2 linked regions of the Psychroserpens ponticola genome follow. The protein of the gene in region 2 interacts with the protein of the main gene of each other region in a pairwise test. Links are inferred from orthologs where the notes say so. Each region holds a gene or a part of one and is shown on either strand. Other genes may lie near its edges.

The links.
Region 1: the proteins of MUN68_RS01875 (region 2) and ftsA interact in binary tests that used the Escherichia coli proteins (3 or more experiments, as listed by UniProt). The link is inferred for Psychroserpens ponticola from one-to-one orthologs.

What each region holds. Positions count from the first base shown.
Region 1 is NZ_CP116221.1:3,162,312-3,165,647, forward strand. The notes cover bases 341-3,336. They hold ftsA (cell division protein FtsA), read right to left. Parts: upstream 2,508-3,336; coding sequence 1,173-2,507; downstream 341-1,172. Other genes in these bases: ftsZ (cell division protein FtsZ), read right to left, coding at 341-1,105; MUN68_RS13945 (cell division protein FtsQ/DivIB), read right to left, coding at 2,511-3,122; murC (UDP-N-acetylmuramate--L-alanine ligase), read right to left, coding at 3,220-3,336. Outside these bases: more of ftsZ, read right to left, coding at 1-340. UniProt on the Escherichia coli protein: Essential cell division protein that assists in the assembly of the Z ring. May serve as the principal membrane anchor for the Z ring.
Region 2 is NZ_CP116221.1:446,761-449,982, forward strand. The notes cover bases 116-2,997. They hold MUN68_RS01875 (rod shape-determining protein), read right to left. Parts: upstream 2,130-2,997; coding sequence 1,101-2,129; downstream 116-1,100. Other genes in these bases: MUN68_RS01865 (rod shape-determining protein MreD), read right to left, coding at 116-261; mreC (rod shape-determining protein MreC), read right to left, coding at 254-1,081; purH (bifunctional phosphoribosylaminoimidazolecarboxamide formyltransferase/IMP cyclohydrolase), read right to left, coding at 2,346-2,997. Also shown: more of MUN68_RS01865, read right to left, coding at 1-115; more of purH, read right to left, coding at 2,998-3,222. UniProt on the Escherichia coli protein: Forms membrane-associated dynamic filaments that are essential for cell shape determination. Acts by regulating cell wall synthesis and cell elongation, and thus cell shape.

The sequences.
Region 1 (3,336 bases), 2.7 Mb from region 2 along the record:
GAACGATGTCTGGAGTAATGATTGCTGGATCACTTTCTTTAATATAGACATCATCATTTCTATCGTCTTCTAAAGCATGTACAACTTTCTTTTGTTCTGTATTAGAGATATCGTGCTGTTGATCTATATCGAAACCAGTAGCGATAATAGTTACAGCGATAGATTCTTCTAATGATTCGTCTTCACCAACACCCATAATAATATTTGCACCATGACCAGCTTCATTTTGAATGTGATCATTGATTTCTCCTATTTCATCGATAGTAATTTCCTGAGATCCTGAAACGATTAGCAACAATACGTTTTTGGCTCCTGTAATTTTATTATCATTTAACAGTGGTGAATCTAGAGCTTTCATAATAGCTTCTTGTGCTCTGGTCTTACCTGAAGAGGTTGAAGAACCCATGATTGCTGTACCACTATTACTCAATACAGTTTTAGCATCACGTAAATCAATATTTTGAGTATAGTGATGTGTAATTACTTCTGCTATACCGCGTGAAGCTGTTGACAATACTTCATCAGCTTTAGAGAAACCTGCTTTAAAACCTAAATTACCATAAACTTCACGAAGCTTATTATTGTTAATCACAACCAAAGAATCTACATGTGAACGAAGTGTTTCAATACCTTTAGCAGCTTGCTCATTTCTTGTTTTTCCTTCAAACTGAAATGGCATCGTCACAATACCAACAGTTAATATTTCCATCTCTTTAGCAAGTTTGGCAATGATTGGTGCAGCTCCAGTTCCTGTACCTCCACCCATTCCTGCTGTGATAAATACCATTTTTGTATTGGTACCTAACATTCGTCTTAAATCTTCAAGACTTTCAACGGCAGCTTGTTCTCCTACTTCAGGATTTGCTCCTGCTCCTAAACCTTCGGTTAAATTTACTCCTAATTGGATCTTGTTTGGGACACCACTATTTTGTAATGCTTGGGAATCTGTATTACAGATAACGAAGTCAACTCCTTTAATCCCTTGTTGAAACATGTGATTAATAGCATTGCTTCCTCCTCCACCAACTCCAATCACTTTGATGACATTTGATTGGTTCTTTGGCAAATCGAATGAAATATCGCCTAATTCAATGTTGTTGCTCATAAATATTCTTTTTACTGGTTGTTGTTTTGTACTTAATATGTTTTATTCAATAGATTTATTTCTCTGATTACTCAGCGTTGTCTAAAAAATCTTTGACACGCTCAGTCAATTTATCTAAAAACGATTTACGTTCTTTTTTTGGTTGCTGAATACGTTCTTCTTCATGTGTAATTTGCTCTTCGGAATGCTCTTCCATAGCAAGTTCCATTTCTTCTACTTCTTTCTCTACGCGTTTTCGTTCTTGACGCTTTAAGCCATCCATTACTAATCCAACAGCTGTTGCAAATAAAGGACTTGCAATATCATCATCACTGTCTCCAGCTAAATGCTCATTAGGATAGCCAATTCTAGTATCCATTCCTGTTATGTATTCTACTAATTGCTTTAAGTGTTTTAATTGGCTTCCACCACCTGTTAAAACAATACCTGCAATTAATTTCTTTTTTTGTTCTTCGTGACCATAATTTTTGATCTCTACATAAACTTGTTCTACGATTTCTACGACTCTTGCGTGTATAATTTTAGACAAATTCTTTAAAGTAATCTCTTTAGGCTCACGACCACGTAAACCAGGAATAGATACAATTTCGTTGTCTTTATTTTCTCCTGGCCATGCTGAACCAAATTTTATTTTTAACAATTCAGCTTGCTTTTCAATTATAGAGCAACCTTCTTTTATGTCTTCAGTAACCACATTTCCTCCAAAAGGAATCACTGCTGTATGGCGAATAATTCCATCTTTAAAAACAGCTAAATCTGTTGTTCCTCCTCCTATATCAATCAAAGCTACTCCTGCTTCTTTTTCTTCTTGACTTAACACTGCATTTGCTGATGCTAAAGGTTCTAATGTGATGCCTTCTAATTCTAAACCAGAACTTTTTACACAACGACCAATATTTCTAATCGACGATACTTGTCCGACAACGACATGGAAGTTCGCTTCTAATCGTCCACCATACATCCCAATTGGTTCTTTAATTTCTGGTTGACCATCAATTTTATATTCTTGAGGAAGGACATGAATAATCTCTTCACCAGGCAACATTACTAATTTGTGCACTTGATTGATTAATCTATCAATATCTTCTTCGTCTATAACGACTTCAGAATTTGCTCTAGTGATATAATCACTATGTTGCAAACTTCTAATATGCTGACCAGCTATACCAACAGTGACATCTTCAATTTTCATTCCTGCTTCTGCTTCTGCTTCTTGAACAGCTTGCTGAATCGACTGTATTGTTTGTGTAATATTATTTACGACACCTCTATGCACGCCTAAGCTTTTGGATTTACCAATACCCAAAATTTCTGCCTTTCCATATTCATTCTTACGACCAATCATAGCCACAATTTTTGTGGTTCCGATGTCTAATCCTACTGAAATTTTATTGTTCTCCATCACTTATTTTTTGGTGCAAATAACTTGCTTATCAAACTTTAAATTCACAACACTATAACTATCTAATGTTTTATCTTTTATAGCCTTTAAATAAAACGCTTTTAGGTTATTAATTTTTTTATCTAATAGATTTAAACGTCCTAAATGCACATTAAAATCGGCATTACGCAATCTCAAATCAATAGATTGATCTTCATTTTGATGAATCTCAACAACGTGCTTTTTCAAAAACGCATCCGATTTAACTTTTTGAGCTATAGTGAATACATTTGATAAATTATTTTTTTCAATTACTCCAGTTACTAAAGGCACACGAGCTGTGTAATTTGTTGATAAAGGCATAAACGAACCTTGCTCATCAATGTAATAGGAGGCATTTGTACTTACTCTTGCTATAGGTTTTTTTTGTTCAATATTAGCAGTGATAGAGCCTTCAACACTCATAAACACTTGCGCTTGCTTAATCATTGGATTGGAATTCAGGGCAGTTTCCAACGCGTTCAAATCTATAATATCTTTAGGCTTATTCGCAACACTCTCCTGATTTTGTATTAACAATTTACTAACATTCTCTTGTGTTACAAACAGGTTATCATCACCAACAAATTGTATCATTGGAGCATTCACTGTTCTAATAGAATTTCTAAACGATGAAAACACGTATAGAAAACCAACTAGTAGCACTAATAATAAGACCTTTATGTGATTATAATTAACTCGCAATACTTAATGCTTTTTTAATATGTTTTACCTCTTCTCCAATATCTCCTGCTCCAATAGTTAAAATAACGTGAGCCGAAGATTCTTTTATATGTTGAATTAATTCCGT
Region 2 (3,222 bases):
TGGTGGTCTTGCAAACGCAATTGTGACACATGCTGCTGCATGAACACCTCCAGAATCTGAAAAGATATCTACAAATAATCCCAACATGAAACTTAAAAAAATAAAGAGTGTACGATTGTTGTTTACTGGGAATAGGAGTATAAACAGAATGTAAGGATACGGATTTACAGAATCTAAAAAATTAATGTGATTGAACAGCAATGCTTGCGTCAATATTAACACAACAAAACGTATGATGCTATTAATATTTAAACTATTCATTGCCTGGGTTTTCTAGTTGTTTTATTTCTTCTGCATCTAAATTTTCAATGATATAAACATGTGATAAATTTGTCATGTCATTAAATAATTTAACATCGATAGTATAGGTGTCTCCACTAATATCTAAAACGAAATTATCCACAATCCCAATTGGAATCCCTTGAGGGAAAATTGAAGATTCACCTCCTGTAACAATAGTATCACCTTGTTTTACAGGCGCAAATTTTGAAATATCAGTAAGTTGACCTTTTGCTGATGATTTTGCATTCCAAACCAATGAGCCTATATGATTAGAAGATTTTAACTGTGCATTAATTCGACTTTTTGTATTTAAAATTGAAAGTACTCTCGAATACCCATTAGACGTATTATCAATAATACCAACAATTCCTTTTGAAGTGATTACAGCTAAATCTTCTTTAAATCCGTGTTTTTCACCTTTATTTAGTGTTAAGTAATTTTTTGAAGCTGAATAATTATTGTTTATGATTTTTGCAGTTTGAATTTTATAACGACCGTTATATGTAGTTGTATCCATAATTGATGTAGAAACTATTGTAGAATCCTCACGGTTTAGAATCTGCGAACGTAATTTATTATTCTCTTCAACTAGAATTTCATTTTGAGTCTTTAAATCGAAGTAATTTGAAACATTATTTGCACTTTCATAAATGCCACCAGTAAAAAAGTTAGCAGAATTAATGAATTTACTTTTATGATAAGAATGCGATTGAATCGTTAAAGCAATAGAAACAAAAAACAACAGCAGAAACAAAAGAGAAGTTTTGTTTCTAATGACAAAGTTTATAATCTGTTGCATGTTAAGTAGGTATTCTCAGTTATTTAATCAATACACTTTTAAATTTAGGTAAGTTTTTAAGTGTAATTCCTGTACCACGAACAACTGCTCTTAAGGGATCTTCAGCTATATAAACTGGTAAATCTGTTTTTTGAGATAAACGTTTGTCTAATCCACGTAACATAGAACCACCACCTGCTAAATAAATACCAGTATTGTAAATATCTGCAGCTAATTCTGGAGGTGTTTGAGATAAGGTTTCCATAACAGAATCTTCAATTCTCAAAATTGATTTATCAAGTGCTTTTGCAATTTCGCGATATGAGATTTGAACTTGCTTAGGTTTTCCAGTCAATAAATCACGACCTTGAACACTCATTTCTTCTGGTGGAAGATCTAAATCTTCAGTAGCTGCACCAATTTGAATTTTTATTTTTTCAGCAGTACGATCACCTACATAAAGGTTATGTTGTGTTCGCATGTAATAAATAATATCGTTGGTAAATACATCTCCTGCAACTTTTACCGATTTGTCACAAACAATTCCACCAAGTGCAATAACAGCAATTTCAGTGGTTCCACCTCCAATATCAACAATCATATTTCCTTTTGGTTGCATGATATCAATACCAATACCTATTGCTGCTGCCATTGGTTCATGAATAAGATACACTTCTTTACCATTAACACGCTCACAAGATTCTTTTACAGCTCGCATTTCTACTTCAGTAATTCCAGATGGAATACATACAACCATGCGAAGTGCTGGTGTAAATAATTTCTTTTTAAGTGCAGGAATGTTTTTAATAAACATACTAATCATTTGCTCAGATGCATCAAAATCGGCAATTACACCATCTTTCAAAGGTCTAATCGTTTTAATGTTTTCATGCGTTTTTCCTTGCATCATGTTGGCTTCTTTTCCAACAGCGATAATTTTACCTGAAATTCTATCTCTTGCAACTATTGAAGGACTATCAACAACTACTTTGTCGTTGTGGATAATAAGCGTATTCGCAGTTCCTAAATCTATGGCTATTTCTTCGGTTAAGAAATCAAAAAATCCCATATGCTATTCTAATATTATGAGGGCGTTATTGTATTCAGTTCTTGGTCTTTTGTAAATGTAGTAAAACTTACTAAATATTTACAGTTTATTTGTATTTCAATTTACATGAAAGCTAAGTGTTTAACTTTTTATAGTTAAACGTATGCTTTTTACATTTGGATGTTTGAAATTAGGTAAAAACATTCCATGTTAGAGATTCCTTTTTTTTAAGGAATTTTAATGCTTAAAATGACGTGTTCCAGTCATAACCATTGCTAAATTATTATCATTACAATAATCAATAGTTAATTGATCTTTAATTGAGCCTCCAGGTTGTATCACAGCAGTAATTCCTGCATTATCTGCAATTTCTACGCAATCTGGAAATGGAAAAAATGCATCACTAGCCATAACAGCACCTTTTAAGTCGAATTTAAATGATTGTGCTTTGTGAATCGCTTGATTAAGTGCATCTACACGACTTGTTTGCCCTGTTCCACTTGCACACAGTTGTTTGTCCTTTACTAAAACAATAGTATTTGATTTGGTATGCTTACATATTTTTGAGGCAAATATTAAATCATCTAACTCATTTAGAGTTGGTTTATTGTTAGTCGCATTAGATAAATCATTAATGCTATCCGTTTTATTGTTTCTGTCTTGGACTAAAACACCATTGAGACAAGTTCTTACATTGGTTTGAGGAAAATCTACATCATGTAAAATGAGTAGAATTCTGTTCTTTTTTCCTTTTAAAATGGCTAAAGCATCATCAGAAAAGGAAGGTGCAATTACAACTTCACAGAAAAGTGTATGAATGTCTTCGGCTGTGGCTTTATCAATTTCGGTATTGGCAATTAAAACACCACCAAATGCAGAAACAGGATCGCCTGCTAATGCATCTTTGTAGGCTTGTTGAATCGTTTCCCGTTGCGCAAAACCGCAAGCATTATTATGTTTTAAGATAGCAAATGTTGGCGTTTCACCTTTAAATTCGTTCATTAGATTTACAGCTGCATCAACATCTAAAAGATTGTTGTAGCTTAATTCTTTTCCGTGGAGTTTTGTGAATATGTCATCAAAGTTTCCGAAGAAAAAACCACGTTGGTGAGGG